4 regions of the Nocardiopsis rhodophaea genome follow, and region 2 is predicted to be linked to each of the others. Evidence: riboswitches for the same ligand, from Rfam matches in the RefSeq annotation. Region 2 holds a riboswitch; each other region holds the start of a gene.

The links. Region 2 has a riboswitch for cobalamin ahead of metE (5-methyltetrahydropteroyltriglutamate--homocysteine S-methyltransferase). Riboswitches for the same ligand answer to the same signal wherever they lie in the genome.
Region 1: linked by a shared signal. The riboswitch ahead of ABD259_RS00340 (ABC transporter substrate-binding protein) and the one ahead of metE (5-methyltetrahydropteroyltriglutamate--homocysteine S-methyltransferase) in region 2 are both predicted to bind cobalamin.
Region 3: linked by a shared signal. The riboswitch ahead of ABD259_RS19425 (putative cobaltochelatase) and the one ahead of metE (5-methyltetrahydropteroyltriglutamate--homocysteine S-methyltransferase) in region 2 are both predicted to bind cobalamin.
Region 4: linked by a shared signal. The riboswitch ahead of cobN (cobaltochelatase subunit CobN) and the one ahead of metE (5-methyltetrahydropteroyltriglutamate--homocysteine S-methyltransferase) in region 2 are both predicted to bind cobalamin.

Annotation. Positions count from the first base shown of each region.
Region 1 covers NZ_BAAAPC010000001.1:65,586-70,256, forward strand. Annotated here, with positions in the region: gene ABD259_RS00325 (hypothetical protein) at 192-599, opposite strand; tRNA gene ABD259_RS00330 (tRNA-Lys) at 940-1,012, shown strand; gene ABD259_RS00335 (hypothetical protein) at 1,112-1,528, shown strand; cobalamin riboswitch at 1,535-1,736, shown strand; gene ABD259_RS00340 (ABC transporter substrate-binding protein) at 1,924-3,093, shown strand; gene ABD259_RS00345 (FecCD family ABC transporter permease) at 3,074-4,168, shown strand; gene ABD259_RS00350 (ABC transporter ATP-binding protein) at 4,161-4,671, shown strand, end outside.
Region 2 covers NZ_BAAAPC010000006.1:24,060-28,730, reverse strand. Annotated here, with positions in the region: gene ABD259_RS08140 (polysaccharide deacetylase family protein) at 1-1,376, opposite strand, end outside; cobalamin riboswitch at 1,751-1,974, shown strand; gene metE (5-methyltetrahydropteroyltriglutamate--homocysteine S-methyltransferase) at 2,152-4,434, shown strand; gene ABD259_RS08130 (DUF3558 domain-containing protein) at 4,601-4,671, opposite strand, start outside.
Region 3 covers NZ_BAAAPC010000018.1:77,628-82,298, reverse strand. Annotated here, with positions in the region: gene ABD259_RS19450 (DUF6504 family protein) at 1-214, shown strand, start outside; partial or broken gene ABD259_RS19445 (amino acid permease) at 239-502, opposite strand; gene ABD259_RS19440 (hypothetical protein) at 668-931, shown strand; gene ABD259_RS19435 (zinc ribbon domain-containing protein) at 861-1,058, shown strand; gene ABD259_RS19430 (LLM class F420-dependent oxidoreductase) at 1,120-2,139, opposite strand; cobalamin riboswitch at 2,320-2,449, shown strand; gene ABD259_RS19425 (putative cobaltochelatase) at 2,506-4,551, shown strand; gene cobO (cob(I)yrinic acid a,c-diamide adenosyltransferase) at 4,600-4,671, shown strand, end outside.
Region 4 covers NZ_BAAAPC010000018.1:92,908-97,578, forward strand. Annotated here, with positions in the region: gene cobN (cobaltochelatase subunit CobN) at 1-1,916, opposite strand, end outside; cobalamin riboswitch at 1,979-2,121, opposite strand; gene ABD259_RS19485 (hypothetical protein) at 2,256-2,813, shown strand; gene ABD259_RS19490 (ABC transporter permease) at 3,144-3,800, shown strand; gene ABD259_RS19495 (ABC transporter ATP-binding protein) at 3,793-4,671, shown strand, end outside.

The sequences.
Region 1 (4,671 bases), on a different contig from region 2:
CATCGTTCCTGCCACCAATCCCCGAGCCAGTGGCGCTCCGCGCCCTCGGGCCCGAGCCGCCGTCGCCCCGCCGCCTCAGTCGCCCGCCAGGCCCCGTCTCTCAGCCCCGTTCAGTAGGAGTATGCGGGATCAGGGCAGCGGCCTTCTCCGCAGCGGCCCGAGCGGCGTCGAGCAGGACACTGGTGTAGGTATCAGCGGTGAGCTTGATCGTGGAGTGCCTCAGCAGCTCCTGTACCAGCCTCATGTCCACGTCCCCCGGCCAGGTGCAGGGCGGCCGCACCGTGGCGCAGGCCACGGAAGTTCACCGGAGGAAGATCAGCGGCGTCTGTGATCTCGAGGAACGCGCCGCTGATTTGGGCATGGTGATACCGTTCGCCGCTGTCCCGGGTGAACACGTACCCGGTTTCCTTCCAGGCGGGTCCGGCCGCCAGCCGCCGGGCGTTCTGCTGGCTGCGGCGGGCACGCAGCACCGCCACCGCGTCTTCGGTCAGTGCGATGGTGCGGTCACTGGAGTCGATCTTCGTGGGCTTCGCTTCCGTGGCCCACCCCATCTGGATGAACTGATGGGCGATGTTCGCCGTGGCGGCCTTGAGGTCCACATGGTCAGCACATCGCGCTTCTGTCTACACGTTCGTCCCAGTGGCCGTCGGCCCAGGTCTTGTCCACGGTCAACGTTGTCCTAACTGGTGATCACCTACGGCATCCTGGCGCAGCTTGAGTGGCTGTTGGGTCCGCTGGTTGATACCGCGCCGGGCCTAGCGTCGGTGTGCTCCCGGTGTGCTCGGCAGTTCTGGAACGGGGCCGGACGGGGCGGGAGTTGATGGCATCCGACCGGCTGCACGCCTCCGCACACGCCCCTGGGTTCCGCATCCGGGTGGAAAACCCGTTAGTCTTAGCACGCATGGTGTGGCACCGTACCCACGACGGAAGCACGCATCGGGGCCCTTAGCTCAATTGGCAGAGCAGCGGACTTTTAATCCGCGGGTTCAGGGTTCGATCCCCTGGGGGCCCACAGCTTCAGCCCCAGGTCGCTAGCCCCCCGTCAACGGCCTGGGGTTTCTTCGTGTATGCGGCCCCGTCACGGCCCCGGTCCGGGGCACGCGTCTCAGCCGTGTCCGTGCGGGCCGAAGCGCTCACGGACCGCAACCGCCGACGCGGGACGGCCGCGACCGACGAGCGGGCGCCCGGCACCCGCGGCGAGGACGGCGACGAAGGCCGCAAAGTCCGGTCTCAGCGTACGGCGAAGAACGTGGCCGAACGGACGCCAGGACCGGTGCAGCCAGCTGGCGCCGTCAACGGCCGAGCCGCCCTCGTTCGCGCGGACCGCAACTGGAAGGCCCAGACCAACTCGGAATTCGCCGGCACCGCCCGCGTGGTGGGGGTGGCAGTGCACTACGACGATGAGCGGCAGGGGGCGACGCCGGTCCCGCCAGCGCGCCAGGCGGCCAACAGATCGGCGCTCGTGACCCGCGGGTTCGGCGTCCACACGGAGCGTCGTCCGCCAATCCCTCCGCGGCAGGGGAAGTGAGGTCTGATCTTCCAGTTCGGGAGGGGTTTGGTTAGCCTTGATCCGTCGGCCGACCGCGACGGGATCCAGGAAGCCGGTGTGAATCCGGCACGGTCCCGCCACTGTGACCGGGGAGGGAACCCCACGTGCGACCACGGCTGATGGGCCGGAAGGTCGGGGGGAGCGATGATCCGGGAGTCAGGAGACTGGCCTGTCGCGGACACGATCCACGGGGCGCGGACCCCAGGAGGCGTGCATGGGAGCTGTCGTGCTTGCGGCAGGCCCGTTCGGGTGTGGCGTGTGGTGCTCATGGTCCAATCGACCGCCTTCTGGTCGATCGGTCGTGCTGAGGGCGCTCCGCTGTCCCGGGTGCAGGTTCTTCTGTGGCCTGCGTCCAGGACACGAGAGGAACCCGGATGCTCCATCGCGCCGCTCCGCCGAGCATCGTCCCCCACGGGCGAACCCGTGTTGCCGACCCCCCAACCCCGGACGTCCCGCGCCGCACACTGCTGGGCGGGGCGCTCGCCGCTGCCGCGCTGCCGCTGCTCGCCACCGGGTGTGGTCGGGCCGGGCCCGAAGGCAAAGAGGGAAGCCGCACGGTCACCGACCTCGCGGGAGATAAGGTCACGCTCTCCGGGCCAGTGCGCCGGGTGGTGACGATTCCGCTGCCCGCCGCCTCCATGGTGGTGGCGGTGAACGGCGGGCCGGAGGTGCTGGTCGGCATGAACGCCGCCTCGCGCACCGCCATCGAGGACAGCTACCTCGGCGAGGTCTACCCCGAGCTGCTCGACGTCTCCACCGACGTGGCGGGAGCCGAGTTCGCGCCGAACGTTGAGAGTGTTTTGGCCCTGGAGCCGGATGCGGTGATCCAGTGGGGCGACCGCGGCGCCGACCTCGTCGATCCGCTGCGCGACACCGGCCTCCCCGTCGCCCAGCTCACCTACGGCACACAGGAGGACCTGGAAGGCGCCATCACCCTCTACGGCGAGCTGCTCGACAAGCAGGACCGGGCCGAGACGATGGTCGGTCGGATGCACGAGCGGTTGGAACGCTTGCGGGCCGAGCTTCCCGCATCCGACGACGACCGGCCGTCCGTCCTGTATCTGCGGGGAGCCGAGGACAGCTTGGAGGTCGGCGCCGGAGCCTCCTACAACCACTTCGTCATCGACCTCGCCGGAGGCCGCAACCCCGCCGCCGGTCTCGACAACGAGCGGGCCACGATCGACGTCGAACAGCTCCTGGAGTGGGACCCGGACATCATCCTCATCGGCAACTTCGGCCCGGCCACGCCGAAGACCATGTACGACGACCCCAAACTGGCGGGCCTGAGCGCCGTGCGCGACCGCCGCGTCTACAAGGTGCCCCTGGGCGGCTACCGGTGGGACCCACCCAGCCAGGAATCCCCCCTCATGTGGCGGTGGGTTGCCGGTCTGGTGCACGAGACCGGGGCACCAGGCCTGCGTAAGGACGTCGTCGAGACCTACGGGTTCCTCTACGGCGGCGAGCCCTCCGACGCCCAGCTGGACACCATCCTCAACGTCGTGCCCAACTCGGCCTCCCGCGGTTATGACGCGTTCGGCAGCTGAGGCGGTGGTCGACGCCGCAGACCAGGCCGACGCGCTCCACGACGCCGAAACGGCGGCCGCTCCCCGACATCGCGGGACGGTGCTGGGACTGGTGGCCGTCGTCCTGGTCGTCGGCGTCCTGGCCCTCGGCTTCGGCCGCTACTCCGTCAGCGCCGATCACGTCCTCCAGATCCTCCTCGGCCAGTTCCTCCCGATCGACCGCACCTGGTCGGACACCGAGGCCGCCGCCGTGCTCAACGTGCGTCTGCCCCGGGTCCTGCTGAGCATGCTCGTCGGCGCGGGCCTCGCCGTGTGCGGCGCGGTCCTCCAGGCCGTCTTCGGCAACCCGATCGTCAGCCCGCAGATCCTCGGCGTCTCCTCGGGCGCGTCGTTCGGCGGCGCTCTCGCGATCGTGCTCGGGCTGGGCTCGGCCGCGCTCGTCCTGGGCGCGTTCACGTTCGGGCTGGCCGCGCTCGTCGCCGTCTTCGTGGTCAGCAGGGCCCGGGGGCCGGCCCCGCCCCTGACGATCGTGCTCTCCGGCATCGTGGTCGGGGCGTTCTTCTCCGCCCTGGTGTCGCTGCTCACTTACCTCGCCGACCCCTACACCGACCTGCCGTCCATCGTGTTCTGGCTGCTCGGCAGCCTCGCAACCGCCAGCTACGCCAAGGTCGCCGTGGTGGGTGTCCCGGCCGTTGCGGGCGGGGCGCTGTTCCTGGCGCTGCGCTGGCGCATCAACGTGCTCTCCCTGGGAGACGAGGACGCCACGATCCTCGGCCTGCGGCCGGGACGGCTGCGCTGGCTGCTGCTCGCGGCCGTGGCGGCCGTCGTGGCCGGAGCGGTCGCGGTCAGCGGGGTCATCGGCTGGGTGGGACTGGTCGTTCCGCACCTCGCCCGGCTGCTGGTGGGGTCCGACCATCGGGCCGTCATCCCTGTGTCCGTCCTGCTCGGCGCGGCCTACCTCACCGTTATCGACACCGTGACGCGCAACCTCGGTGTCGCCGAGATCCCGCTCGGCGTGCTGACCGCGCTCATCGGCGCCCCCGTTTTCCTGGTTCTCCTGCACAGCAGCCGCCGAAGGATGTGGGCCCATGCTTGACCTCGACGGATTGGGGTTCGCCTACGAACTGCCCCATTGGCTGTTCCGCGACGTCTCGCGCCGCGTCACCGAGGGCGAGGTGCTAACCGTGCTTGGTCCGAACGGCCGCGGCAAGACCACACTGCTCCGCTGTCTCGTCGGGCTCGCACACCCCACCGAGGGGACGGTGCGGGCCGGCGGCGACATCGGCTTCGTCCCCCAACAGCACCACTCCACCTTCGCCTACCGGGCGCTGGACATGGTGCTCATGGGCCGCACCCGACACCTCGCACCGCTCGCGTCCCCCGGCCGACGCGACCGACGCCTTGCGCTGGCCGCGATGGAGCGTGTCGGCATCGGGCATTTGGCCGATCGCGACTACCCCACGCTCAGCGGTGGCGAGCGCCAGCTCGTACTGCTCGCCCGCGCCATCGTGGGCGAAGGCCGGGTTCTAGTGCTGGATGAGCCCGCATCCGCGCTCGACCTGCGCAACCAGGGCCGCGTGCTGCACCTGCTGCGCGGCC
Region 2 (4,671 bases):
GTGACCATCGTGTACCCCTTCTCGTCCAGCTGCTTGAGGATGGAGGGGACGGCGTCGATGGTCGTGCCGTGGATGTCGTGCATCAGGATGATCGCCCCGGGCTGGGCGCCCTGCACCGCGCGCTTGGCCACGATGGAGGAGTTGCGGTCCTTCCAGTCGTTGGTGTCGACGCTCCAGATGATCTCCGCGAGCCCCTCCTCCTTGGAGATCTTGGAGACCGCGTCGTTGGTGGCGCCGTACGGCGGGCGCATGAGTTCGAGGCTGTACCCGGTCTCGCGCCGGACCAGGTCGTTGACCGTGTCGAGCTCTGCGCGGACCCGGACCTCGGCCTGCCGGGTCAGGTCGGGGTGGTGCACGGTGTGGTTGGCCAGCTCGTGCCCCTCGGCGTATTCGCGGCGCACCGTGGCGGCGTGCTCCCGCACAGGCTCGCCGGTGAGGAAGAAGGTGGCCTTGGCGTCGTACTCGGCGAGGGTGTCGAGGAGCTCCGGCGTGCGGTCGCCCGGGCCGTCGTCGAAGGTCAGGGCGATGCACTTGGACGCCGGGTCCGAGCAGTCGACGCTGTCGTCGCGCACCGGCATCATCCCGGGGACCTCGGCGCTGGCGCCGTCCTTCGGGGGCGTCGCCGGCTTCTCGATCCGGTAGTCCGGGGTGACGACGACGGCGGCGGCCTGGGCCTTCTTGCCGAAGTCGGAGAGGAGCGGGTCGACGTCCTCCTTCGGGATGACGGCGGAGATCCGGCCCGACTTCACCGGGGCCACCTGGCCCTCGTCGAACTCCACGACGAGGTCGCCGTCGGGGTTGAAGCCCATCGAGTCGTAGGAGCGGAGGATCGGGTAGAGCTGCGAGGTGTCCGCGGCGTCCTCGTCCTTGAGCGCCTTCTTCACCAGACCGTCGAGGGTTTCCAGCTCCTTCTGCCCGGCCAGCAGCTCGGTGGAGTAGGCGGTGGTCCCCTGCGTCGTGTCGTACCAGTAGGTCGCGTAGGAGGTGCGCTCGCCCTCGTCGTCCTTCTCGTCCTGGGTGAGCCGGACCGCCACGACGTCGTCGCCCGCGACGCTCAGGTTCCAGCCGATCTTGATGTCCTCGGCCTTGGCGTTGGCGCCGAGGAAGTCGTCGCGCTCCTGGTCGGTGATCTCGCCCAGCCGCTTCGTCAGGGGGTCGGCGTTGGGGATCTTCGGGTACGCCAGCTCCGCCGTGGTGCCGGACTCCTCGGTCTCCTTCGTCTCCTCGGTCACGTCTGGGACGTTGTCGAGGTCAACGACGGTGAGCTCGTCGGTCTTGCCGGTCGCCTTGGCCCGCTCGGGCTTCTCCGACTTGTGCTCGGCGTCCGGGGAGGAACAGGCGGCGAGCGACAGGGCGGCAACGAGCGCGATCGCGATCGGGGCAGAGGCTCGCGGAAGGCGGGGGGTGCGCCGACCTGCCGGGGTCGATGCGGGCGAGTTGGGTGTGGTGAACGGCACGTGGGATTCGCCGGGCGCTGTCTGCAAGGGAACGAACGTCTTTCGCAATTGGTGGGGAGTTTTTTAGACCCGTAATCTCGGTTGCTCAAGGGTCCGGATCGCCGTTGCCAGGGGGTGTTCAGCAGGTGTAACCGGGCCCACCGGACGAGCTTAGAACGGTCAGGGGCCTGCCCGCTGACGTAGTGGGCAATAAGAGCGTCAACACCCGCTGTCCGAAACGCAAAAGCGCAGGAACGGGGACGTTTCGGGCACATGAGGGCATGCCGCATCTCACGTCTCGCAAGCGGGTCCCTATACTGGCAGCCGCGGTCGGTACACGCACGGCAGCCGCCGCGCGTGTCGAAAGAGGGAACCCGGTGCGACTCCGGGACTGCCCCGCAGCGGTGAGTGGGAACGAGAGCCGTCAACAGCACTGGGCACGATCCGCCTGGGAAGCGACGGCCGGTAGGCCCGCGTGTCGGCAACTCCGGCACGCACGCCCACGAGTCCGAATACCTGCCCTCCGCCCGTGGACGCCCACGCGTCCGCGGTTGGTCCACGTGCCCCGAGGGAGGGCCGCGGGCGACGGGCGCTTCGTCGCGCACGCGCTCATGGGTTGCTCCCCAACGGCACGGCCGGACCGTCAACGGCTGTTCGACGAGGGAGAGAAGAAGCCAATGAGAACCCGAACCTCGCTTCGAGGCGGTGGTGTCCGATGACGACGACCGTGCACGGATACCCCCGCATCGGCCCCAACCGCGAACTCAAGCGGGCGAGCGAGGCCTACTGGGCGGGCCGCATCCCCGCCTCCGAACTGGACGCCGTCGCCGCCCGACTGCGCCGCGGCGTCTGGGAGACCCTGCGCGACGCGGGGGTGGCGGAGATCCCGTCCAACACGTTCTCCTACTACGACCACATGCTCGACACCGCGGTCCTGTTCGACCTGGTGCCGGAGCGCTTCCGCACCCCGGCCTTCGCCGGGGAGGACCGCGAGTCCGAGCTGCGTCGCTACTTCGCGATGGCCCGGGGCGCCGACGACATCGCGCCCCTGGAGATGACCAAGTGGTTCGACACGAACTACCACTACCTGGTCCCCGAACTGTCCCCCGACCAGCGGCCGCGCCTGGCCGCCTCAACCAAGCCCTTCTCGGAGTTCACCCAGGCCAAGGGGCTGGGCATGATGACGCGGCCGGTCCTCGTCGGCCCGCTCACCTTCCTGATGCTGGCCAAGCCCGCCGCGGACGCCCCCCAGGGCTGGCGTCCACTGGACCTCCTCGACGACCTCCTCGGACGCTACGCCGAGCTGCTGGAGCTTCTGGCCGCCGCCGGCGCGGGACAGGTGCAGCTGGACGAGCCGATCCTGGCGACCGACGACGGGCGCGCCGAACTCGTCGCGCTGGAGCGCGCCTACGGTCGGCTCGGTGAGCTCACCAACCGCCCCGAGATCCTCGTCTCCACCTATTTCGGGTCAATCGGCACCGAAGCGCTGGAAGTCCTCAAGCGCACCCCCGTGGAGCGGATCGGCCTGGACCTGGTGGCCGGGCCGGAGTCGGTCGACGAGATCGCCGCCGTCTCGGGCCTGGGCGACACCACCCTGGTCGCGGGCGTCGTCGACGGCCGCAACGTGTGGCGGGCGGACCTGGCCAAGGCGCTGTCCACCCTGGGCTCGCTACTGGGCCTGGCCCGCGACATCGTCGTCAGCACCTCCTGCTCCCTGCTGCACGTGCCCATCGACCTGGACGCCGAGACCGAGCTCGACCCGGTGATCCGCGAGCGGCTGGCCTTCGCCCGGCAGAAGCTCGACGAGGTCGTGCTGCTGGGCCGGGCGCTGTCGGCCGGGGACGAGGGCATCACGGCGGAGCTGGAGCGGGCGCGCGCCACCGCCCCCGACGGTGCGGCGTTCGTCAACTCCCGCGTGCGCGCGCGGCTGGACGCGCTGGGCGACGATGTGGCCCGCAACGGGCACGAACAGCGCGGTGCGGCCCGGACCGACGACCCGCCGCTGCAGACCACCACCATCGGTTCGTTCCCGCAGACCGCCGACGTGCGCAAGGCGCGCGCCGACCACCGCGCCGGGCGGATCGACGACGCGGAGTACACGCGGCGGATGCGCGCCGAGATCGACCGCGTCATCGCCCTGCAGGAGGACATCGGCCTGGACGTCCTCGTGCACGGCGAGCCCGAGCGCAACGACATGGTGCAGTACTTCGCCGAGCGCCTGGACGGCTTCGTCACCACCCAGAAGGGGTGGGTGCAGTCCTACGGGTCGCGGTGCGTGCGACCGCCGATCCTGTACGGCGATGTCTCGCGGCCCGAGCCGATGACCGTGGAGTGGATCACCTACGCCCAGTCGCGCACCTCCAAGCCCGTCAAGGGCATGCTCACCGGCCCGGTCACCATGCTGGCCTGGTCGTTCGTGCGTGACGACCAGCCGCTGGGCGACACCGCCCGCCAGGTGGCGCTCGCGCTGCGCGACGAGGTCTTCGACCTGGAGCGGGCGGGGATCCGGCACATCCAGGTCGACGAGGCCGCCCTGCGGGAGCTGCTGCCGCTGCGCGCGGAGCGGCACGCCGACTACCTCGCCTGGGCCATCGGCTCGTTCCGGCTGGCAACCTCCGGCGTGGCCGACACCACCCGGATCCACACGCACATGTGCTACTCGGAGTTCGGCCGGATCGTCGGCGCCATCGAACAGCTGGACGCCGACGTCACCAGCGTCGAGGCGGCCCGCTCCCACATGGAGCTGGTCGACGACCTGGCCGTCGCAGGGTACAAGCGGGGCATCGGCCCGGGTGTCTACGACATCCACTCGCCCCGCGTGCCCACGGTCGACGAGATCGAGGCGGCGCTGCGCGACGCCCTGCGGGCGGTCGATCCGGAGCGCCTGTGGGTCAACCCCGACTGCGGGCTGAAGACCCGCGGCTACGCGGAGGTCGAACCGGCCCTGCGCAACATGGTCGAGGCGGCCCGCCGCGTGCGTGCCGACCTGGCCGACTGATCCGGCCGGTCGTCTCGGCCGCCTGAGCCACCGTCCGGTGTCCGCGGCACCGGGCGGCGCGTGGACCGGGCCGGAGCGCGGCGAAACGGGGGTGTGCGGGCCTGAAAAGCCCGCACACCCCCGCTGTCGTCTCCGTTGCGTCCGCGCGCTTTGCGCGCTCGGCCCTTTAGGAGCCGATGGGGGTCAGTGACGCCTTGCCCAGGTCGAGCATCATGTCCTCCACGTCGGAGAACTCCA
Region 3 (4,671 bases), on a different contig from region 2:
GCGCTTCACCTGGGAACGGCGGATCTACACGGTGCGGCGGATCATCGACCACTGGGTCACCCTGCGTACCGACTGGGCGGCCGGGGCGCGCGATCGGCTGCCCCGGCGCACGTTCTGGCGCGTGGAGGCGGGATCCGGTCGCGGTCCGGGCGTCTATGAGCTCCGGCACGACTCCGACAGCGGCCAGTGGCTGCTGGCGCGGGTCTGGGATTGACCCGCGCCGACGCCAAGAGCCCGCTCAGCCGCCGGTGTCCGAACCCGCGGAACCCTGGTGGCGCCGGTCGCGCGCCACAGCGGCGATGAGCCGCTCCTCGGCATCGGCGCCGGGACTGACGCGGGGGAGCCGCCACAGGAAGACCGCGCCCGCCAGCCACCACGCCCCGACGATCGCCCACTCGTACGGCCAGACCAGCGCCGCCGGCATACCGGGCAGGTAGAGCACGGCCAGCCCGGCGCTGAGGACGAGCGCCGCCGCCCCGATGGCGCGACCGGCTGGGGCGCGGCGGCGAAGCTTGCCCGGTATCAGCGGATGATGGCGCGGCGCCGCCAACCCCGGGGGAAATCCCAGACCAGGGGATACCGAAAAGCCCAACGGCAATCGGCCAGACTGCAAAAGAAGGTCGCGCGGCAGCGCACCGACACCGGCCGCACGTGGGCCAAGGCCGTAGTGCGCGACCACGACCGGGTGGCGGTAGAGGATTTCCGGCCCAGGTTCCTGGCCACGTCGACCATGGCGCGCAAAGCGGCGGACGCCGCGATCAGCGCGACCAAGAAGGCCCTGGTGGAGATGGGCCGCAAGCACGGGCGCGATGTGCGCCTGGTGCATCCCGCGCACACCACTTCATCCCGCGCACACCACGATGGATTGCGCATGGTGCGGAGCGAGAGCCAAGCACGCACTTCTGCTTTCCGAGCGAACCTACGCGTGTAGCGCGTGCGGTGTGGTGTCCCCGAGGGACAAGAACTCCGCGCGGGTCATGCTGATCCGGGCAGGTTGGAACCCGGATGGTGTTGAGGGTGTGAGACCAGGTCAGGCGCTGCCTGACCTGGCTGCCTGAGCCATGGATCCCCACCTAGGCTATGAAGGCGGGAATCCCCCGCCTTCAGGCGGGGGAGCAGTCAACCGAGCACCATGTCGCGCAGGGCACGCAGGCCGGGTTCGTCGCGCACCCCGGCGACGAGGAGGGTGGTGACGGGGCTGTCGCGCCACGCCTGGAGGCGCTCGGCGATGCGCGGCAGCGGGCCGACCAGGGAGAGGCCGTCGGCCAGCTCGTCGGGGACGGCGTCGATGGCCTCCTCGCGGCGCCCGGCCAAGAACAGCTCCTGCACCTTGTACGCGGCTTCGGCGAACCCCATCCGCACGAACACGTTGAGATGGAAGTTCTCCTCCTGGGCGCCCATGCCGCCGATGTAGAAGGCGAGGGGCATCTTGGCGGTGCGCAGCGCTTCGGCGGTGTCCTCATGCGGGAGCACGGTGACCGTGCAGGCGATGTCGAAGCCGTCCGGCGCGTCGGCGAGCGCGTCGGCGTACACGCGGGGGCTGATCTCCGGGTGGTAGAAGAGGGGCGTCCAGCCATCGGCGATCTCGGCGGCCAGGGCGACGTTCTTCGGTCCCTCGGCGCCCAGGTAGACGGGGATGTCCGGGCGCAGGGGGTGGGTGATGGGTTTGAGGGGCTTGCCCAGCCTGGTGCCGCCGGGGTAGGGCAGCGGGTAGTGCGGCCCGTCGGAGGTGACCGGCGCCTCGCGGTGCCAGACCTGGCGCATGATGTCCAGGTATTCCCGGGTCCGCTCCAGCGGGCGGGGGAACGGCTGCCCGTACCAGCCCTCGACCACCTGCGGGCCGGACACCCCGATCCCGAGCCGCAGGCGTCCGCCGGAGAGGTGGTCAAGGGTCAGCGCGTGCATGGCGGTGGCGACCGGGGTGCGCGCGGAGAGCTGCACGATCCCGGTCCCCAGCCCGATCCGTTCGGTCCGGGCGCCGTACCAGGTCAGCGGGGTGAACGCGTCGGATCCGTAGGCTTCGGCGGTCCACACCGAGTCATATCCGAGGGCTTCGGCGGCCCGCACCGTCGCGGTGGCGTCATCGGAGGCGGCGCCCCAGTACCCCACCGCGATTCCCAGTTTCAGGTCTGTGGTCACGCGTGCTCCGTCGGTCGCTGGAGGAATTCGGCGTCTGGGGCGCATGGTAGAACCGGTTTCAGTTTCTGGATAGGGGCGCCCGGAAGCCCGGCTCCGGGACGGCACTCAACCCGCGTGTGCCATTCTGGTGGGCGGTGCCGACGTCGGCGGTGCGCCCCCGCGCGGGTTTGCCGCCGCACGCAGGAACCCGGTGTGAATCCGGGGCGGTCCCGCCACTGTGACCAGGGAGCGGACCCGCGACCAACGCCACTGCCGGACACGACCGGTGGGAAGGCGGCGGGGACGCGGCGATCTGGGAGCCAGGACACTGCTCGGCACCAGGACCGACCCCTATGGGCGTGGACTCCCGAGGAAGGACTGACCCGCGTGAGCGCTTCCGCTCGCTACCCCTTCAGCGCGGTCGTCGGCATGGACGACCTGAAACTGGCGCTGCTGATCAACGCCGTGTCCCCGGCGGTCGGCGGTGTCCTGGTCCGAGGCGAGAAGGGCACCGCGAAATCGACCGTCGTGCGCGCCCTCGCGACGCTCCTGCCCGACCTCGACGTCGTCGACGGCTGCCGCTTCGCCTGCGATCCCGCTGACCCCGACCCCCGCTGCCCCGACGGACCGCACCCGGAGGACGCCGTCCCCGCCGAGCGCTCCGCCCGCCTCGTGGAGCTGCCGGTCGGCGCGAGCGAGGACCGCCTGGTGGGCTCGCTCGACATCGAACGGGCGCTCACGGAGGGCGTCAAGGCCTTCGAGCCGGGACTGCTCGCCGCGGCCCACCGCGGCGTGCTCTACGTCGACGAGGTCAACCTGCTCCACGACCACCTCGTGGACCTTCTGCTGGACGCGGCGGCAATGGGCAGGTCGCACGTCGAGCGCGAAGGCGTCTCGGTCGCGCACGCCGCCCGGTTCCTGCTGGTCGGCACGATGAACCCGGAGGAGGGCGAGCTGCGCCCGCAGCTGCTGGACCGGTTCGGCCTCACGGTCGAGGTCGCGGCCACGCGGGAGCCGACCGAACGCGCCGAGGTGGTCCGCCGCCGCCTCGCCTTCGAGACCGCCCCCGAGGCCTTCGCCGCCGGCTACGCGCGGGAGGACGCCGAACTCGCCGACCACATCCGCGCGGCCCGCAAACGGCTGCCCGGGGTCGTCCTCACCGACGCCGCCCTGCGTCAGGTGACGGCCGTGTGCGCGGCCTTCGAGGTGGACGGCCTGCGCGCGGACATCGTCACGGCCCGCGCGGCCATGGCGCTCGCCGCCTGGCGGGACCACACCGAGGTGACCTCCGACGACGTGCGCGACGCCGCCCGGCTCGCCCTGCCGCACCGGCGCCGCCGCGACCCCTTCGACGCCCCCGACCTCGACGAGGACCGGCTGCAGGAGGCGCTGGACCAGGCGGGTGATGACGACCCAAAAGGCCCTGAGGACGCCCCGGAGGAGCCGGGGGGTCCCGACGACAGCGCCGGGTCGGACAGCAGCCCGCAGGAGAGCCCGGAGTCCGCGGCCCCCGACGACGCCACGACGTCGCCCCCGCCGTCGTCTGACACCGGCCACCAGCAGGAAGAACAGCAGGAGACCTCCGGTGCGGGGCCGGGGCAGCAGACGGGCGACACCACGAGTGAGGCGGGGGAGCCCTACCGGCCCCGGCTGCTGAGCGTCTCCGGGATCGGACAGGGGACCCCCGGCCGCCGCTCCCGCGCCGAAACACCGTATGGCAGGACATCGGGGGCCCGCCCTCCGCGGGAACGCGTCGGGACGCTGCACCTGACCGAGACGCTGCGCGCGGCGGCCCCCCACCAGCGGGCCCGGGGCCGCACCGGTCCCGGGCTCCGGCTGCAAAGCTCGGACCTGCGGGAGGCCGTCCGCGAGGGGCGCGAAGGCAACCTCGTGCTGTTCTGTGTGGACGCCAGCGGCTCGATGGCCGCCCGGCAGCGCATGCGGGCCGTCAAGGGAGCGGTGCTCAGCCTCCTGCTCGACGCCTACCAGCGGCGCGACAAGGTCGGGCTGGTCACCTTCCGCGGCCGGGGCGCCGAACTCGACCTGCCGCCCACCTCGTCGGTCGAGGCGGGCGCGCGCCGCCTGCGCGAGCTGCGGACCGGCGGGCGCACGCCCCTGGCGGCGGGGCTGCTGCGCTCGGCCTACGTGCTGCGCGTCGAGCGCCTGCGCGACCCGCGGCGCCGCCCCCTGCTGGTCGTCGTCACCGACGGCCGCGCCACGCAGGGCGGCCTCGACGACGCCCTGCGCGCCGGGGCGTGGATCGGGTCCCAGGGCGTGCAGAGCGTCGTCGTCGACTGCGAGTCGGGCGCGGTGCGCCTGGGGCTGGCCGGGCGGCTGGCCGCCGCCATGGGCGGGACCGCGGTCCGGCTGGAGGAACTGGGGGCCGACGCGCTGAGCGGACTGGTCCGGCACACCCGGCACCGGGCGGCGTAGCGCCGCGCCACCGACAGACGATCACCGCGACAGACAAGGACCCAACAGATGCCGCAGGGCAAACCCTCCTACGTCCCCGACGACGGACTCACCACCCGGCAGCGGCGCAACCGGCCGCTG
Region 4 (4,671 bases), on a different contig from region 2:
TCGGCCGCCTTGATGAGCGTCCAGATCTGCGCGCGCAGCGCCGGGGCCTTGTCCGGGTCGAGGTCGCTCACCAGGGCATACTCGTCCAGGAGCTGTTCGAGCTTGGCGATGTCGCCGTAGGTGTCGGCGCGCGCCATCGGCGGGACGAGATGGTCGACCACGGTGGCGTGCGCGCGGCGCTTGGCCTGCGTGCCCTCGCCGGGGTCATTGACGATGAACGGGTAGACGAAGGGGAGATCACCGAGCACCGCGTCGGGGGCGTCCTCGGCCGCCAGCCCCAACCCCTTGCCCGGAAGCCACTCCAGAGTGCCGTGTTTGCCAAGGTGAACGACGGCGTCGGCGCCGAAACCGCCGTCCTCCCGGGCGGTCTCCAGCCAGCGGTAGGCCGCCAGGTAGTGGTGCGAGGGCGGCAGGTCCGGGTCGTGGTAGATCGCGATCGGGTTCTCGCCGAAGCCCCGCGGCGGCTGGATCATCAGCACGACGTTGCCGAACCGGAGCGACGCCAGCACGATCTCGGGGCGGCCGGAGGAGTCGTCGACGTAGAGCTCGCCCGGCGGCTCGCCCCACTGCTCCCGGATGCCCGCGGTCAGCTCGGCGGGCAGGGCGTCGAACCAGCGGCGGTAGTCGTCCAGCGGGACGCGGGCGTCGGCGCGGGCGAGCTGCTCCTCGCTGAGCCACTCGACGTCGTGCCCCCCGGCGCTGATCAGGGCGTGGATCAGCGGGTCGCCGTCGTCCTCGCGGCGGCCCTCCTCCGGACCGGGTACCCGCCACAGGGTGTCGTCGGGGCCGAGGTCGTAGCCGCGCTCGGCCAGGAGGCGGAACAGCCGCACCGCCGAGGCCGGGGTGTCCAGGCCGACGGCGTTGCCCACCCGGGAGTGCTTGGTGGGGTAGGACGACAGCACCACGGCCAGGCGGCGCTGTTCCGGCGGCACGGCGTGCAGGCGGGCGTGGCGCACGGCGACCCCGGCGATGCGCGCGGCGCGCTCGGGGTCGGCCGCGTAGACCGGGATCTGGCCATCCTCCCCGGTCTCCTTGAACGAGAACGGGACGGTGATCAGCCGCCCGTCGAACTCCGGGATCGCGACCTGCATTCCGGCGTCCATCGGGGTCAGGGCGGCGTCGGAGGCCTGCCAGCTCTCGCGGCTGGAGGTGAGCACCAGCCCCTGGAGGATGGGCACGTCGAGCGCGGCCAGCGCCCCGGCGTCCCAGGCGTCCTCGTCGCCGCCCCCGCTGGCGTCGGCGGCCACCGCGCCACCGGCCGCCAGCACCGTGGTGATGACGGCGTCGGCGCGGCCGAGCAGCTCGAACAGGCCCGGGTGGGTCTCGGCGGTCAGGCCGCGCAGCGAGCCGGAGAACACCGGCAGGGCGTTGCCCCCGGCGGCCTCGATCGCCTCGCACAGCACGTCGATGAAGGAGGTGTTCCCCGACAGCTCGTGCGCGCGGTAGAACACCACGGCCACCGTCGGGCGCTGGGGGTCGGAGGCGTAGGAGCCGTGCACGCCGTAGTCGGGCATGCGTTCCGGCGGCTCGAAGCCCTCTCCGGTGAGCAGCACCGTGTCGGAGAGGAAGCGGGCCAGCTGGCGGAGGTTGCCGATGCCGCCCTCGCGCAGGTAGGCGTGGGCGTCGGTGGCGACGCCGGAGGGCACCGTGGAGAGCGCGATGAGCTCGGCGTCGGGGGCCGCCTCGCCGCCGAGCGCGACGAGCGGAACACCGCTCGCCCGGAGGGTGTCCAGGCCCTGCGGCCACGCCTCGCGCCCGCCGAGCAGCCGCACGACCGCGACGTCAACGCCGTCCAGCAGGGCGGGGAGGTCGTCGGGGCCGGTGCGGGCCGGGTTGGCGGTCCGGTAGCCCGCGTCGGCGGCGCGTGCCGCCAGCAACTCGGTATCGGCCGTGGACAGCAGCAGGATCGTTGCCACTCGTGGTCCTTCGTCTTCGCCGGGGTCCGCGCCCCGTGACCGAACAGATGCGTGTCGGCGCGCAGTCTCCTGACTCCCAGATCGCCGCTCCCCGCTGCCTTCCCACCGCGCTCGCGCCCGCGAGCCGCCGCGGCAGTGGCGTGTGTGGCGGGTCCACTCCCTGGTCACAGTGGCGGGACCGCCCCGGATTCGCACCGGGTTCCTGCGCACCGCCGTCGCCCATCCTCGCAGAAGCGGATGGCGCGCCCGCAGCGGACCGCGGCACCTGGCCGCGAACGGCCACAGCGCCGGGAGCTGCGGGGTTTTGGGACGGTCGCCCGGTAGGCAAGAATCTCGGGCATGACACACGATCCCTACCCCTCGCCCGGCCCGAACGACCCCTACGGGCAGCAGCCACCCGACGCCCCGTTCGGGCAGCACCTTCCGGGCGGCGCGCCGTACCCGCCGGACGGGCGGCCGCATCCGGGCGAGGTGTCCCCCTACGGCGGGCCACCGCAGGCAGGAGGGTGGCAGGGCCCCTCGGACGTCTCCGGGGGCGAAAGCGCCAGCGTTCCGCTCACCACGATCGGCGACATCACCGTGACCCGCACCGAGGTGATCACCCCTTCCGGGCGCTTTCCGGTCAAGGGCAGCATCTGGAACGTCACCGACATGACCCATCAGCACGAGAGCATTCCGCCCGTCGCGATCGTGCTGGCCATCCTGTTCTTCGTCTTCTGCCTTCTCGGGCTCTTGTTTCTCCTCATGAAAGAGCGCAAGATTACCGGGAGCATTCAGGTGACCGTGCAGGGAAACGGGGTCGTGCATTCGACGCTCATCCCGGCCCGCGACCCGTCGACGATGATGCAGGTGATGCAGCACGTTAATTACGCGCGTTCCCTGGCGGCCATGCCGTAAGGACGCGGACAGCAGCCGCGGAGGGGCAGCCAGCGACGGTCGCCCTGTGACCCGCCCCTGACACGAGGGGCGGGCGGGGACCGAAAGACGCACCGCCGACCGCCGAATTCGGGCGGAAAAGCGCAGGCCAGAGCCTATTCCCGCGGCGCAGGCAACACGGCGGCGCAATCCGGAGTCAAGTACCGCGGCGTTGCGGTTCAATTCTGATCCGACAACGGAACGATCACCTTATTCGCCTGGACGCGTACTTCGCCTACACGCGGCAAGGTTGCCGCTCATGACCGAATCCGTTCAAGGCGTGTGCTCCCCTGCCCGGGAGGGGCGCGCATCGTGACCGACTTCTTGGCGTACGTCGACCAGCATTCCGACACCATCATGATGCAGGCGACCCAGCACGCCAGCCTGATCGCGCAGTGCATTCTGATCGCGGCCGTTCTGGGGGTGGGAATCGGCCTGCTGGTATTCCGGAACGAGACGGCCACCGCGCTGACCACCGGCACCACCAGCATCATCTTCACCATCCCCTCGCTGGCCATGCTCGGGTTGCTGATCACGCCACTCGGGCTGGGCGTTGCGCCCACGGTGACGGCGATCGTGCTCTACTCGCTGCTGCCCATCCTGCGCAACACGATCTCCGGGCTGAACAGCGTCGACCCGGCGCTGGTGGACGCCGCCCACGGCATCGGCATGGGCCGCACCCGGGCCCTGTTCCGCGTCCAGCTCCCGCTGGCCTGGCCGGCGATCCTGGCCGGGTTGCGCGTTTCCACCCAGCTCGCGATGGGGATCGGCGCCATCGCCGCGTTCGTCAACGGGCCCGGTCTGGGCCAGCTGATCTTCAGCGCCCAGGGCCGCCTCGGCACGGTCAACGCGCCGAACATGGCGCTGGCGGGCACGCTGGGCATCGTCGTGCTGGCTCTGCTGTTCGACCTCATCTTCGTCCTGATCGGCAAGTTGACCACCTCACGAGGAATTCGAATCCATGCCTGAGAGCACCACCGCCCCGCGCACGCCGGCCGGCCCCGCCGCGAGCGGTGACCGTGCCGGGGGTGTCCCCATCCGCCTCATCGAGGTGACCAAGCGGTTCGGCGCCTCCGCGGAGACCGCCGTCGAGAACCTGACCATGACGATCCCGGCCGGAGAGATCGTCGTCCTCCTCGGCCCCTCCGGGTGCGGCAAGACCACGACGATGCGGATGATCAACCGGCTGATCGAGCCGACGACGGGCCGCATCATGATCGGCGACAGCGATGCCAAGGCGCAGCGCCCCGACGAGCTCCGCCGCCACATCGGCTACGTCATCCAACAGGCCGGGCTGTTCCCGCACATGACCGTGGCGCAGAACATCGCGCAGGTCCCCATGATGCTCGGCTGGGCCAAGCAGCGCATCACCAAGCGCGTGGACGAGCTGCTCGACCTCGTGGGGCTGGACCCGGCGGAGTACCGCACGCGTTACCCGCGCCAGCTATCGGGCGGGCAGCAGCAGCGCGTGGGCGTCGCGCGGGCCCTGGCCGCCGACCCGCCGGTGCTGCTGATGGACGAGCCGTTCGGCGCGCTCGACCCGATCACCCGGGAGAACCTGCAGGACGAGCTGCTCCGGTTGCAGCGGGAGCTGTCCAAGACCATCGTCTTCGTGACCCACGACGTGGATGAGGCGCTCAAGCTCGGCGACCGCATCGCCATCCTGGACACCGGCTCCACGATCGTCCAGTACGCGCCGGCCGAGGAGATCCTGACCAACCCGGCAAACTCGTATGTGGAGCAGTTCGTCGGCGGCGAGAGCTCGATGCGGCTGCTGAAGCTCACCCCGGTCACGAGCATCACGTCGGAGAGCGTCGTGCGGGCGCGGTTGGCGGACGGC